DNA from 2 places in the Massilia sp. LXY-5 genome. Region 1 is predicted to be linked to the other one. Evidence: predicted binding sites of a transcription regulator. Region 1 holds the regulator's gene; the other holds the start of a gene.
The links. The regulator sigma-54, encoded in region 1, starts transcription at its own class of promoters, with help from an activator protein. The targets are predictions, from matches to a motif close to TGGCANGNAANCTGCTTT.
Positions count from the first base shown of each region.

Region 2: the regulator sigma-54 is predicted to act here: its motif matches at 1,954-1,971, upstream of pepA (flocculation-associated PEP-CTERM protein PepA).

Region 1 covers NZ_JBNNEH010000007.1:83,557-90,867, reverse strand. Annotated here, with positions in the region: gene ACI48I_RS21640 (PTS sugar transporter subunit IIA) at 1-99, shown strand, start outside; gene hprK (HPr(Ser) kinase/phosphatase) at 150-1,085, shown strand; gene rapZ (RNase adapter RapZ) at 1,330-2,193, shown strand; gene ACI48I_RS21625 (enoyl-CoA hydratase/isomerase family protein) at 2,353-3,438, opposite strand; gene hpf (ribosome hibernation-promoting factor, HPF/YfiA family) at 3,552-3,908, opposite strand; gene ACI48I_RS21615 (RNA polymerase factor sigma-54) at 3,972-5,438, opposite strand; gene lptB (LPS export ABC transporter ATP-binding protein) at 5,477-6,238, opposite strand; gene lptA (lipopolysaccharide transport periplasmic protein LptA) at 6,238-6,828, opposite strand; gene lptC (LPS export ABC transporter periplasmic protein LptC) at 6,844-7,311, opposite strand, start outside.
Region 2 covers NZ_JBNNEH010000006.1:458,987-466,297, forward strand. Annotated here, with positions in the region: gene ACI48I_RS20515 (HprK-related kinase A) at 1-733, shown strand, start outside; gene ACI48I_RS20520 (nucleotidyltransferase domain-containing protein) at 730-1,824, shown strand; gene pepA (flocculation-associated PEP-CTERM protein PepA) at 2,021-2,875, shown strand; gene ACI48I_RS20530 (nitroreductase family protein) at 3,074-4,153, opposite strand; gene ACI48I_RS20535 (ThiF family adenylyltransferase) at 4,150-5,037, opposite strand; gene ACI48I_RS20540 (N-acyl amino acid synthase FeeM domain-containing protein) at 5,156-5,941, opposite strand; gene prsT (XrtA/PEP-CTERM system TPR-repeat protein PrsT) at 6,072-7,311, opposite strand, start outside.

The DNA of each region.
Region 1 (7,311 bases):
GACGAAGCGATCCGCACCGCCCTGGCCACCGATACCGATCCGCGCTCGATCCACGAACGCATTATCAACTGGCAACCTAGCTTGCAGGCCTTGGGTTAAACTCGTGGGGGAGTCCTCTCCGCCACGCGTTTAACCTTACCGATCTTGCCATGCTGCAGACTCCGCTCACCATCCAACGGCTGTACGACGACAACCGCGACAGCCTGCAACTGGGCTGGTTCGCCGGCTTTCCAGGGGGCGAGCGGCTGATCTCGGGCGACGTCGCCTCGGCCGCCGACCAGGTCGGCCACCTGAACCTGATCCACCCGGGCCGCATCCAGGTCTTCGGGCACCAGGAACTGAATTACTACCACCGCCTGAAATCGAGTTCGCGCAGCCACGTGATCGGCGAACTCATCGGCGGCGGGCCGCCGGCGCTGATCATCGCGCAAGGCCTGGAAACCCCGCCCGACATCCTTGCCATCTGCGACGAGCAGAACATCCCGCTGTTTTCGACCCCGCTGCCTGCGGCCCAGGTGATCGACTTCCTGCGCGTGTACCTGTCGAAAAAGCTGGCCCAGCGCGTGATCATGCACGGCGTCTTCATGGACGTGCTCGGCGTCGGCGTGCTGATCACGGGCGATTCCGGCCTCGGCAAAAGCGAGCTCGGTCTCGAGCTGATCTCGCGCTCGCACGGTCTGGTCGCCGACGATGCCGTCGAATTCTCGCGCATCGCCCCGAACATGATCGAGGGCCGCTGCCCGCCCCTGCTGCAGAACCTGCTGGAGGTGCGCGGCCTCGGCCTGCTCGACATCAAGGCGATCTTCGGCGAGACCGCGGTGCGCCGCAAGATGCGCCTGAAACTGATCGTGCACCTGGTAAAACGCGGCGTGCTCGACGAGGAAGTCGAGCGCCTGCCCTTCCATTTCCCGACCGAAGAAGTGCTGGGACTGCCGATCCGCAAGGTCGTCATTCCGGTGGCAGCCGGCCGCAACATCGCGGTGCTGCTCGAGGCCGCGGTGCGCAATACGATCCTGCAATTGCGCGGGATCGATACGCTGCAGGAGTTCATGGAGCGGCAACGACAAGCGATGAGCGGAGATTGAGTGTTGCCAAGGAGTCTGCCCTTGCAAGGGCAGACCGTTCCGCAGGCGCGGGACATGTCCCGCGAAACCCCTGCTCCACCAACGTCAGGCCATGAGCGGAGATTAGAGCGCTTGCTCTGCCCAAACGCGCCGCAACCCCCGTGCATTCGCTGCTAACGTTCACGATCGGAAGGTAATCGCTTTCAACCGGTCAAAATCGGGACGACCGGGGACAAAGTTGCTACGGTTGCGGTATCATCGCGCCATGCACATCGTTCTCATCACCGGTATCTCCGGATCGGGCAAATCGGTTGCCCTGAATGTTCTGGAAGACGCGGGTTACTACTGCGTCGACAACCTGCCGCCGGCCTTGCTGCCGCAGCTGGTGAAAGCCGTGTCGAGCGAAGGCACGGGCAAGCTCGCCGTCGCGGTCGATGCCCGCAGCTCGGAATCGCTGACCGAATTGCCGCTGACGGTGGCGCGGCTGAAAGAAGAAGGCCACCAGGTCAAGGTGCTGTTCCTGACCTCGAGCACCCATTCGCTGGTGGCGCGCTTCTCCGAAACGCGGCGCAGCCATCCGCTGTCGCACACGCTGCGCCCGGGCGAAAACCCGGCCTCGCGCCGCACGCTGATCGAATGCATCGCCGAGGAGCGTGAACGCCTCGGCGCGATCGAGCAGCTCGGTCACGTGATCGACACCTCCGAAGCATCGGCGAATAAACTGCGCGGCTGGATCAAGGAACTGGCCGAAGTCCAGCACGCACCGCTGACCCTGTTCTTCGAGTCCTTCGCCTTCAAGGTCGGCGTGCCGCTCGACGCCGACTTCGTGTTCGACGTGCGCGCCATCCCGAACCCGTATTACGACCTGGCGCTGCGCCCGCTGACCGGCAAGGACGCCCCCGTGATCGCCTTCCTCGAGGCCCAGCCGAGCGCCACCGAGATGCTGCACGATATCTGCAAGTTCGTGGAAAAGTGGCTGCCTTCGTTCAAGACGGACAACCGCAGCTACCTGACGGTGGCCGTCGGCTGTACCGGCGGGCAGCACCGCTCGGTGTACATGGCGGAGCGGTTGGCGGCCTACTTCAACGAGAGCGAGCGCGTGGTGCTGCGGCATCGCGAGCAGTCGTAGCTCCCGTAGGGTGGGCTCCAGTGAAACCGTCGTTGAGGCCATTGGCCTCAACGACCCCACGCGGTGATACGCGCGGGCTCCGATTTCGTGCCGGATGATCTCGCTGCCATGTATCGCCGCGTGGGCTCGGGGAGCCCACCCTGCGTTACGCTACAGTTATCAGCTTAAATGCCGCAGCGGGTGTGCGTGATCCGGCCAGACAGGTTCGAAGAACTGCTCCACCATTTCCGGAGTCACCGCGTCGAGCGTTGGCGGATTCCAGGCAGGCGCATTGTCCTTGTCGATCACCAGCGCGCGCACGCCTTCCAGCACTTCCCCGTGTTCAAAATTGCGGCGCACCAGCGAGCGTTCCATGCGCAGGCAGTCGGCGACATCGAGCGCGGCCCCACGCTGCAGCATCTCCCAGGTCACGCACATCATCAGCGGTGAACGCTGGCGCATCGCAGCCAGGGCTTTCTGCAGGAACGGATTCTCGTCCTTTTCCAGCGAGGCCATGATGGCGGCCACCGAACCGGCGCCGAAGTGCGCGTCGATCGCGGCGCGCTGCGTCTCCAGCACGCTCCGGCCCGCGTCCACAGCGAAGCGCTCAGCGAAGCGACGGATCGCGTCAGCCAGCTGAGCGCCCGGCGTCGATTCGATCAGCGCGTTCAGTTCGCCCAGCTGCGCGCCCGGCACGAAGACGTCGGCCAGGCCGAGGTACAGCGCGTCGGCAGCGCCGATCGTCAGTCCGGTCAGGCCCAGGTAGTTGCCCAGCTGGCCCGGCGCGTGCGACAGGAAATGGCTGCCGCCGACGTCCGGGAACAGGCCGATGTTCACTTCCGGCATCGCCATCTTCGTGCGCTCGGTCACGATGCGCAGGCCAGTTTCAGGACCGCCCTGGGCGATACCCATGCCGCCGCCCATCACCACGCCGTCCATGATCGACACATACGGTTTCGGATAGAAGTGGATCAGATGGTTCAGCGCGTATTCCTCGGTGAAGAAATCTTCGAGCAGGGCGCTGCCGCCGGTCGGGGTCGCGTGGCCGGCTTCGTGGAAGAAGCGGATATCGCCGCCCGCGCAGAGGGCTTTTTCGCTGCTGCTGGTGAGGACGACCGCGCACACCGACGCGTCGTCGCGCCAGGCCAGCAGGATGTCCGTCAGGCGCCGCACCATCGCCAGCGAGAGGGAGTTCAGAGCCTTGGGACGGTCGAGCGTGATGATGCCGGTGCCGTTGGCAACGCGGGTCAGGACATGGTCGGTCATGGCGAATTCGTTGATGGAAAAGACAAGCATTTTACCCAAGACACTGCCGTCCACCGCACAAAATGAAAAGGGCGCCTTCCGGCGCCCTCGTTCAGACGGTGCTCGATGCGCGATCAGATCGCAGCAGCAGCCTCTCCGCCTTCAGGCAGGCGCTTGAGCGCCTCACGACTATGGTCCTTCAACATCGTCTTGTATTTCATCACCTGGCGATCGAGCCTGTCCATCAGGAGATCGATCGCCGCATACAGGTCTTGCGCCACACTTTCCACGTGTACGGTCTTGCCGGAGACGCGCAGGTTGATCTCGGCCTTCTGTCGTTTGTCTTTTTCGGTGAGGTTGTCGATCGCGAGGATGACGTGGGAATCGATCACTTGATCGAAATGGCGGGTGATGCGTTCGAGCTTGTTCTGTACGTATTCACGGATGGCGGGGGTGACGTCGAGGTGGTGGCCACTGATGGTGAGATTCATACACACTCCTTTGAAAATGTAGCGGCCGCCGCGCCGCGCAGGGAGTGCGCATGGGGGCCGCTGTTACAAGGATTTGCGGAGACTGACGGGAGGAATCTTGAGTGCCTCGCGGTATTTTGCAACCGTGCGGCGCGCAATGACCATCCCTTGTTCACCGAGCATTTCCGCGATCTTGCTGTCGGATAATGGGTTCTTTGGGTCTTCTGCTCCTGTCAGTTGCGCAATGAGCGCCCGTATCGCCGTAGACGATGCTTCGCCCCCCGCTTCGGTGGCGACATGGCTTCCGAAGAAATACTTCAGCTCAAACATGCCGTGCGGGGTCAGCATGAATTTTTGAGTTGTCACGCGAGAAATTGTGCTCTCGTGTAGTCCTAGTGTATCAGCTATCTCGCGAAGCACAAGGGGACGCATGGCAACCGCGCCATGGCTGAAAAAGTTCTTCTGGCGCTCCACAATTGCCTGCGAAACACGCAGGATCGTGTCGAAACGCTGGCGCATATTTTTAATGAGCCACTTCGCTTCCTGCAGCTGCGCGCTCATCTGGCCTTCGCCTTTTCCCTGCTTGAGCAAATTCGCATAGACGTTGTTCACACGCAGGCGCGGCATCACTTCGTTGTTCAGCGAGACGCTCCAGCCGCCCTTCGACTTGCGGACAATAACGTCCGGTACGACGTAATCCGAGACGCTCGATGCGAAGGCGGCGCCGGGATGCGGATTGCACTGGCGGATCACGGCCTGCGCCTCGCGCAGGTCCTCGTCGTCGCAGTCGAGCGCTTTTTTCAGTTTCGTGAATTCGCGCTGCGCGAACCAGCTCAGATACCCCTCGACGATTTTCAGGGCCATGCGCCGCGTCACCAGCGGCACGCCCGGCATCGCGCGGATCTGCAGCGCCAGGCATTCGGATGCGCTGCGCGCGCCGACGCCGACCGGGTCGAGGCTTTGCACCAGCGCCAGCGCGCAGCGCAGTTCGTCCATCTCGACCTCGAGCTCCTCCGGCAAGCGCGCATGGATCTCGTCGAGCTGCTCCTCCAGGTAGCCGTTGTCGTCGATCGCGTCGATCACGAGTTCGGCCAGCGCGCGGTCGCGCGCCGTGACGCCCGTCACGCGAATCTGCTCGCACAGATGCTCGCGCAGGGTCACGCCGACCGCGCCGAGCTGCGGGCGGCCGTCGTCGTCGCCGTCGCCGCTCGATGCGCGCGAACCCTCTCCCCAGTCGCCCTCGGACTCGCCGCGTTCGACCTCGCCGCCTTCGCCGCCCTCGGCCGCCTCGGGCGCAGGGGCGCCCTCCTCGTTGTTCGGCGCCGGCGCCTCGGCTTGCGCCGGCGCGCTGTTGATCGCGCCGTCGGCCAGCAGGCGCACCGAGTGGTCGAGCGGGTCGTCGAGCCGTTCGAGCAGCGGGTTATCGGACAGGATCTGCTCGATCTCCTGATGCAGTTCGAGGGTGGAGAGCTGCAGCAGGCGGATCGACTGCTGAAGCTGCGGCGTGAGCGCCAGGTGCTGCGAAGTCCGGAGTTGCAGGGATTGTTTCATGGTGCCGCTTGGTGTCCCGTGTTGTTGCTACAGCCTTGCTACATGCGGAAGTGTTCGCCCAGGTAGACGCGTCGTACCGACTCGTCGGCGATGATGTCGTCGGGACGTCCCGACGCCAGCACCGCGCCCTGGTTGATGATGTAGGCGCGGTCGCAGATGCCGAGCGTCTCGCGCACATTGTGGTCGGTGATCAGGACGCCGATGCCGCGTTCCTTCAGGAAGCGCACGATGCGCTGGATCTCGATCACGGCGATCGGGTCGACGCCGGCGAACGGTTCGTCGAGCAGCACGAAGCGCGGATTGGTCGCCAGCGCGCGCGCGATCTCGACGCGGCGCCGCTCGCCGCCCGACAGCGACAGGGCCGGGTTCTCGCGCAGCTTCTCGATCTGCAGTTCGGCCAGCAGCGAGTCGAGGCGCGTATTGATGGCATCCTTCGTCAGCGCCTTGCCGTTGTCGTCGCGCTGCAGTTCGAGCACGGCGCGGATATTGTCTTCCACCGTCAGCTTGCGAAACACCGAGGCTTCCTGCGGCAGGTACGACAGGCCCATCACCGCGCGCCGGTGGATCGGCAGGCTCGAAATGTTGGCGCCATTGATCTCGATGGTACCGGCGTCCGACGGCACCAGGCCGACGATCATGTAGAACGAGGTGGTCTTGCCGGCGCCGTTGGGGCCGAGCAGGCCGACGACTTCGCCGCAGCCGACCTCCAGCGAGACGTCGCGCACGACCAGGCGCTTGCCATAGCTTTTTTGCAGTCCGCGCACCACCAGGGTGCTGCGGTTGTCGCGTGCATCTTTCATTATTTCTTTCCTGGTGCTGCCGGCGCTGCCGGAGCCACCGCTGGAGCCGCGGCGGGCGCAGTGCGGCGCGGCGCGATGATCAGGGTGCCGCGGCCGCCGCCGGACTTGGTCTCGCCGCTGGCGTCGTTGCGCACGGTGGCCACTTCCTTGCGGTTGTCGTAGGAGATGTAGGCGCCATCGAGTTCGTTCGTCAGGCGCCCGTTCTCGAGTTCCTTCACGATCGCCTTCGAGAACAGTTTCACGAGTTCCACCCGCTCGTCGTATTCGATGCGCTCGGCCTGGCCTTCGACCCACAGGTCCGGGCCGCCGTCGCGCTTCTGGCGGAAGGTCGCCACGCGCCCCGGGTTCGAAGTAAGCGTGACGTTCATGTAGCCTTCCGGGGTTTCCTTGAGCAGCGCGCGGTCCGACTTCAGGATCAGGGTGCCGCGCGTGAGGACCACATTCCCCGTCAGGATGCGCGTCTGCGTGACTTCGTCGACGTCGAGCGAATCGAAGTTGATGACGGCCTGCTTGAGCGAGTCCGCGCGCTCGGCGTGGGCTGCCGTCAGCGACAGCAGCGAAAGGAAGGCGGCGGCGAAGATTTTTTTCATTAGGGCTCGTTCCTGTTATTGGTTGGGTGCGGGGCTCGTACGCGGCGGATAGACGATCTGGCCGCGGCCGCCGAGGTGCAGCTTCTGCGTCGGGTTCTCGGCCACCATGCCGACGCCGTTGGCCGAGGCGGCGCCGAGCGTCATCTGGACCGGACGATCGGTCTTGACGATCTCGTCGTCGGCCAGCACGGTCAGGGCCTCGGTTTTCGCGCGCAGGGCCGCGCTCTTCGGCGTGGCCGGGCGGTTGACGTCGACGTTGCCCATCAACTCGACGCGGTCTTCGCCGTGGTAGACCTGGCCGCGGTCGGCGTGCATGGTCATGCGCGGGCGGCCCGGCGCCATGCTCTCGACGACCGGCCTGGTCACTTCCGAAACGTCGTTGTCCGGATGGTGGGCCAGGCGCGCGCCCGACACCACGTAGCGCGGCGCGCCGTGTTCGGTCATGCGCACGAAGCTGAAATTCTCGACGATGTAGTCGGGTTC
Region 2 (7,311 bases), on a different contig from region 1:
CGTGCTGCTGCGCCGCCCGCGCGGGCTGCGGCGCTTCATCAAGCCGCAGGTCTATTTTCACTACGACGGCATGGAGCCTTTCCAGCCGCTGCCGCTGGCCCAGCTCTACCCGATGTTCGAATGGGCGATGAACTGGTGCGTCTCGAGCCACGCCCACTCCTGGCTGGTGATCCACGCCGCGGTGGTCGAGAAGGAGGGCGCGGCCGTGATCCTGCCGGCCCCGCCGGGTTCCGGTAAAAGCACCCTGGGCGCGGCGCTAGTCGCGCGCGGCTGGCGCCTGCTTTCCGACGAGCTGACCCTGGTGCGCCTGGTCGATGGCCAAATCGACCCGGTGCCGCGTCCGGTCAGTCTCAAAAATGCCTCGATCGACGTGATCCGGGCCTGGGCGCCCGAGGCCCACATCTCGCCCCCGGTGGCCGATACCGTCAAAGGCACCGTGGCGCACATGTGCGCACCCGGCGCGAGCGTCGCGCGTGCCCTGGAACCGGCGACGCCGGCCTGGATCGTGTTCCCGCAATGGAGGCAGGGCGCGCCGGCCGAACTGGTTCCGGTGGCGCAGGCGCGCGCCCACCTGCGCCTGGCCGAGAACGCATTCAATTACAGCCTGCTGGGCGGCGCCGGGTTCGACACGGCCGCGCGCCTGATCGACGGCACCCGCACCTTCGATTTCAGCTACGGCGCGCTCGACGACGCCATGGCCGTCTTCGAAGGCCTGCTCGCCGGACGCCGATGAATACCTTGCCCCTGCTGACCCGGGTGCTGCGCAGCCCCCCGACCATGGCGGCGTTCGACGCGCCGGCCTGGGAACTGCTGCTGCGCCAGGCGGTTTCCGCCGACCTCGGCGCCACGCTGGCCCTGCTGGCCGAAGAACACGGCATATTGCATGCCTTACCGGAGCGCGTACAGCGCCGCCTGGGCTGGGAGCGCAGGGCGTGGGAGCGCCACGGCCAGGCGGTACGCTTCGAGACGCAGCAGGTGCGGCGCGCGCTGCAGGACACCGGCCTGCCGCTGATCCTGCTCAAGGGAACGGCTTATGTGGCTGCCGGGCTGCCGGCGGCGGCGGGGCGCCTGTTTTCCGATATCGACATCCTGGTGCCGAAAGACAGGCTCGACGAGGTCGAAAGCCGCCTGATGCTGCACGGCTGGGTGTCGAACCATCACGACGCCTACGACCAGCGCTATTACCGCGAGTGGATGCACGAACTGCCGCCCTTGCAGCACCTGCGCCGCGCGACTGTGATCGACGTCCACCATGCGATCCTGCCGGAGACGGCGGCGGTGCGCCCCGACCCGGCCCGCTTGCGCGCCGCTGCGCGCGCCATTCCAAGCGCCCCTGGCCTGTCCGTGCTCGCGCCCTGCGACATGGTGCTGCACAGCGCCACCCACCTGTTCTACGAGGGCGAGTACGACCACGGCCTGCGCGACCTGTTCGACCTGCACCGGCTGCTGTGCCATTTCGGCGCGACCGAGCCCGGGTTCTGGACGGCGCTGCCCACGCGTGCGCAGGAACTCGAACTGGCCCGTCCGCTGTTCTATGCGTTGCGCTACTGTATACAGCTGCTCGGCACGCCCGTGCCGGCCGCCACCGTGGAGGCGGCCGCAGGCGGGCGCCCGGGGCGCGCCTTGCTCGCCTTGATGGACGGATTGTTCGCGCGCGCCCTGCGTCCGACGCATCCGAGCTGCGCCGCTGCCCTGACGCCGCTGGCGGATGCCATGTTGTATATCCGCGGCAACTGGTTGCGCATGCCGCCGCTGATGTTGTCACGCCATCTCTTCCATAAAGCTTTTTTGTCGCCTGGAAATGTTAAATCTGATCAAGTTTGAGTGCTCAAAAGTATTATAATTCCTACAAGAATTTTTTGTGAAAAAATGCTGTCGGGGTTTTTTACATAGCGGTTGAGTCCGCTCTAAGGTTGAGCCACAAGTGATTGATTATAAAAGGAATTAACAAGCTGGCACGCTGCTTGCTAATAGTTGAGTGTGTTTGCCCAAACCTATCAACTAAGCGAGGATTGAAATTATGAAATTTCTGAAGAAACTGGCATGCGCCGCAGCTGTTGCAATGACTGTCGCTGGTGGCGCTAACGCTGCTACCGTGTTGAACGACTGGGTCTTCAACCCAACCGGTGGCGGCTACGCCAGCGGTCAAAAAATCAACGAATACCTGGACGTGAACGGCAACGCCTTCATCCAGATCAACCCGACCGGTGGCTCCAGCTTCTCGTTCTCGGAACACGCAGTGTTCAACATCGTCCAGGCTGACAGCAACAGCCAGCTGTTCCCGGTGAACTACCCAGGCGGTAACATCTCGGCAACCTTCGAAGCGACCGGTACCGGTAACTTCAGCGGCGCCTTCAGCTTCAGCGGCGGCACCATCCGCATGTACCAGAACGCGACCAACCAGTACGGCACGTCGGCTGGTATCTACGGTGCCAACCAGGGCAACATGATCGCCGAGTTCACCGTGCTGGCCGGCGGCGGCGGCCGCGTCGATGCAAGTGGTTCGCCAACCAACAACGGTCAAGTCACCGTGTTCGCCAAGGCTGACCAGGGTTCGCTGGATTCGGGCTACTTCTTCCGTGAAAACGGCCAGGACCTGTCGACCGAGTCGATCATGGCCTTCGCCTTCACCAACGCCAACACCGTCGCTAACCCGACCAGCATCCTGGTGGACGAAGTCGCTTGCCAGTACGCCAACTTCACCGGCAACGGTTGCAACGGTTCGGCTTATGCCAACACCCCAGGCAACTTCTTTGTCAGCAACAACGGTCAGTTCAAACTGGCTGAAGTGCCAGAGCCAGGTTCGCTGGCCCTGTTCGGCATCGCCATGCTGGGCGCTGGCGTCGTGAGCCGCAAGCGCGCCAAGAAGGCTTAATTAGCCCTCTGAGCGTCAGGTAGTACAAGGAGAGAGCGGGCTTGCCCGCTCTTTCCCGTTGCAAACTACGTAAAACGCGAGTTGCTGGGCAAGCGCTGGCGATAACAAGAACAAGATCGACCAATTAGGGCAATGAAAGCAAAAGCGGCGTCAACCTTCGGGTCGACGCCGCTTTTTTTTGTGGCCGGGCCAGCTTGGTCAGCGCTTCATCAGTTCGGAAACGGGGCGGCGAACCGAGCGCGCCGCCGGTGCCGGGCCATAGCCGAGGCGTCCCATGTAGACCGGGAACAGGGCGTCGTTGAAGATCAGCGCTTCGGTCTCGCGCTGCAAGGCCTTGGCCGCATCCGTCAGTTTCGCCTGCGCCGTAAAACGCGTGCCTTCGCGCGCATACTTCGAGAAGATCAGCGGCGTCATTTCCGGCTGCATGTACAGCCCGAGGGTCGTCATGGTCAGCCAGAAGCGCTGCAGCGCGCGGCCGGCGGCGACGTAGTCGTCGATCGACTGCGGCGCGGATTTCGCCTTGAGCACGAAGTGGGCGGCGCAGGCCATGCCCGGGGCCAGGTCCATCTGCAGGCGCGGCGCCCAGGTGCCCATCAGCGTGTTGACGGACTTCATGCGGCGCCAGCTAACCATCGCCCATTTCATCAGGACCAGGGTCATGGCGTCGACGCCCAGGGCGCCGGCCGGCACCTTGTCCGGGCTGTGCGTGCGGTTGTCCCAGTCGATGATGCTGCGGTGGGTCTCGAAGGCTTCCGGCATCGTCAGGCGCAGCCGGGCGTTATTGAACATCAGCTTGGCGGCCTGCCATTTCTGCGGCCGGCTCTCGAGCCAGGTCAGGGAGTAGGCCGGCGCCACGGTGGCTTCCAGCAGGCGCTTGTGTTCGGCGGTCAGCGGCGTCGTCTTCATCGGCCGGCGCTGCACGGTGCGCACATTGATCACGTCGATCAGCGGATCGCGCACGATCGCCGCATCCTTGGTGAACCGCACGTCGAAGATGGGGTGGGTCTCGCGGCCCCCGGGGCGGCGTTCGATCCCGGCACGCAGGCCGTGGCCGCTGGCGGCGATGGCAATCGTCTCCAGCAGGGTGCCGAAGGCGATCTGGCTCGGGTGGCCGTCGAGGTCGTAGACGCAGTGGTCGCGCGTGTCGTAGGCGTGCACGGCCAGGTGATCGGGCGCGACGATCTCGAAGCGCCAGGTCTGCATGTTGTCGCCGCTGGGGGCCCAGCGCGCCAGTTCGAGGATCTGTTCGATCGTGCCGGGTTTGATGTCTGCATTCATGCGCTCGCTCCCGCGGCGGCCAGGTCCTTGGCCAGCTGCTTCTTGCCGATCTTGATCATCAGGCGGTGCAGGGGATTACGGTTGCCGCCCGGCCGCCAGGTACGCACCAGCTTGTTGCGATAGGCGTCGAACTGGATACCCCATGGGGCCGCCAGCACGCGTCCCCGTCCGAGCAGGATTTTGAGGGCTTCGGTGCCCATCACGCCGGCGCACAGCTGGCAGGCCATGATGGTCGAGGGACCGCGCCGTTCGACGAAGTTCACCGCTTCCGGCACCACCAGGTAGGGGCGGTGCAGGCCGGCCGGGGCCAGCCCGACCACGAAGTGGACGGCCTTGTCCGTTTCCGGCAAGTCTCCCCACTGGAAATACTCCTCGAAGGTCATCTGGCCCGGCAGGAAGTTCAGCAAGGCTGCCCCCATGCCCAGCGGCGCCACGGTGCTGGCGGGGATGCCGAGCCGGGCGCACAAGGCGAAGGTTTTCTGGCGGATATCGAAGGCGAAGAAGTCGAGCGCGTCGACGTACATGTCGGCGCCTTCGAGGAAGGCGTGCAGGTTGGCGTCGTTGATGCCCTGGTCGAACATCTCGACTTCGCATTCGGGGTTGATGTCGAGCAGCATGCGACGGATCACCTCGACCTTCGGCTGGTTCAGGGTCGAGACCATGGCGCCGACTTGCCGATTAAAATTGGGCACGTCGAAGGTGTCGAAGTCGGCGATCCGGAATTTGGTCACGCCCAGGCGCGCCAGGGTCAGTGCATGGACGCCGCCGACCCCGCCGCCGCCCGCGATCGCCACCCGTTTGGTACGCAGCTGCGCCTGCTCCTCACGCGTTACCCAGCCAATATTTCGGGAAAAAGCCTGCTCATAGCGGAAAGGAGATGTCATGTGTGGGAGAGGTAAAGCGGTCAACGTGAATGTCGGGATGGCGAAAAACAGGAAGCGCCCGGGCGGCGCATCCAATGGCGCTGCCCGAAAATGGGGCAGGCCGCAACCAGCGGGCAGATTACGCCGCCTGGTGTTCGTCGATGCGGCGCAGGCGGTTGATAATACCCTGCTCTTCGCGCGGGGAGAAGAAATATGGATAGAACGAGCGTTCGGTGGCCGCTTCGGTGGCCGATTGGCTGAAGGTGCCGCCGTGCTTTTGAATCTGCTCGGTGACATACGCCAGCTCGATACGCAGCAGATAGGCCGGCGCATTCACGCGCGGATTGTCCTTCAAATCGCCTTCGCGCTTGAACCCGAGCATATGCTCGTAAAAGCGGCGGTGACGCGGATTGACTTCGATAACGATATCGGTGCAATCGTGGATATCGCGGGCGTAAATGACAGCCAGGTGGAACAGATTGGCGAGCGAGGTTTTCGAACGCACGGTCGGATCGAAGGCCAGCTTGGTGAATTCACAGAGCTTGGCCCCGCGCGCGCGGTGCGCGTCGAGTTCTTCCTTGAAGATCTGGTCGGCCATCAGGCCGATGGGCGAATCGATACCGAGCGTCAGGGTGCCTACCACTTCGCCTTTGTCCGTGGCGGTGAGCGTGATGCGATTGGGATCGTCGCTGAACTGGTGCGTGCCAGCATAGCCGCGCCAAGCATACATCTTGTTGACCAGCATACTGGCCGAATTGCGTCCTTTTGCCGTATCGGTAAGCCGGATTCCATATGAATCTTGGTTCACGATAACATCCTCTAATTCTGAGTTCGCTATATTATCGCGATCCTCTGACACATGAGCGTTCGATAGAAACTCGAGGGTTCGTTCGTCCAGTTCCTGGACTTCGTCGGGATTCGTCATCGTGAGACACCTTGGGTTTTGGCGCGCCGCCGCGGTGGGCGGCGCCTTTATTTTGGCCCGGGGCCGCGCTTTGCCAGTCAGGCAAAAAGCGCGGCGCTGTTGGTTTTTTATTTAGCTGAAATATAGACCGTTATAAGGTTTTTAGCAACGAACGGGCTTCCTCCAGCTGGGCGAACGGCTTGTTTTGCGCGAGCAGGGTTTCGAGTTCCTTGCGTGCGCCGGCCTTGTCGCCCGATTTACTCAGGCCGACCGCCAGGTGATAGCGAATTTCCGGCAAAGCCGGCGCGCCGGCAGCTGCTTTTTGCAGCAAGGGCAGGCCGCGCTTCGTGTCCCCCTGTTCCACCAGCATCCAGCCCAGCGTGTCCATCACCGAGGCGTTGTCGCCGGCGACCTTGTACGCCTGCTCGGCGGTGGCCAGCGCGCGCGGATCCTTCTGCTGCTGGTAGGCATAGGCCAGGTTGTTCAGGGCCGCGCCATTGTTGGGCGCGCGCTTGACGACCTGCTCCAGTAGCGCCGCGGCAGGCTTGTATTCCTTCGCCGCCAGGTGCGCTTCGGCCAGGTAGTTTGCCACCTGCACGTCGTCCGGATGTGCCTTGGCCCAGGCGTTGACGCGCTGCTTCGCTTCGTCTTCCTTGCCCATCTGGCGCAGCGCCTGGGCGCTGCGCAGCAGGACCGCGCTCGACTTGGTGATGGCGAAGGCCTTGTCGTAGGCCGCCACGGCCAGCGCCGGCTTCTTCTGCGCCTGCTGCAGGTCGCCTTCCATCAGGAAGCCGACCGGGGAACCGGGCACGTCCTGCTGCAGCTGGCGCACCATGCCCAGCGCCTCGTCGGTACGGCCGCGGCGCATGGCGACTTCCACCTGGGCCACGCGTGCCTGCAGCAGGTTCGGCTGCAGTGCGCTGGCGCGCTTGAGCGATTCGGCCGCGCCGGCATCGTTCTTCAGCTTGCCCTGCGCCTCGGCCAGGCGCATTTGCGCCAGCGCCGATTTCGGCACGATGTTGACCAGCTTGCTGTAGCTGTCGAGCGCACCCTGGCCGTCGTCGTTTGCCAGCTGCGCCTGGCCGAGCAGGTCCATCAGCTCGGGATTCGACGGATGCGCGGCCTGGAATTTACGGGCCAGCGTCAGCGCCTTCTTTTCCTGCTTGGTCGCCAGGTAGTGGCCGCCCAGCCTGAGCACCGGTGCGATCGCATCCGGATTTTCGGCTTGCGCCTTTTCCAGCCAGGTCGTGGCTTCTTCCGGACGGTTCTGCAGCATCGCCAGTTCGGCCAGCGCACCCATCGCGCCGAAGTTCTTCTTGTCCTTTTCCAGGATCGCCTCGAAACGCTTGCGCGCGGCGTCCGGCTTCTTCTCCATCATGTCGAGCTTGGCC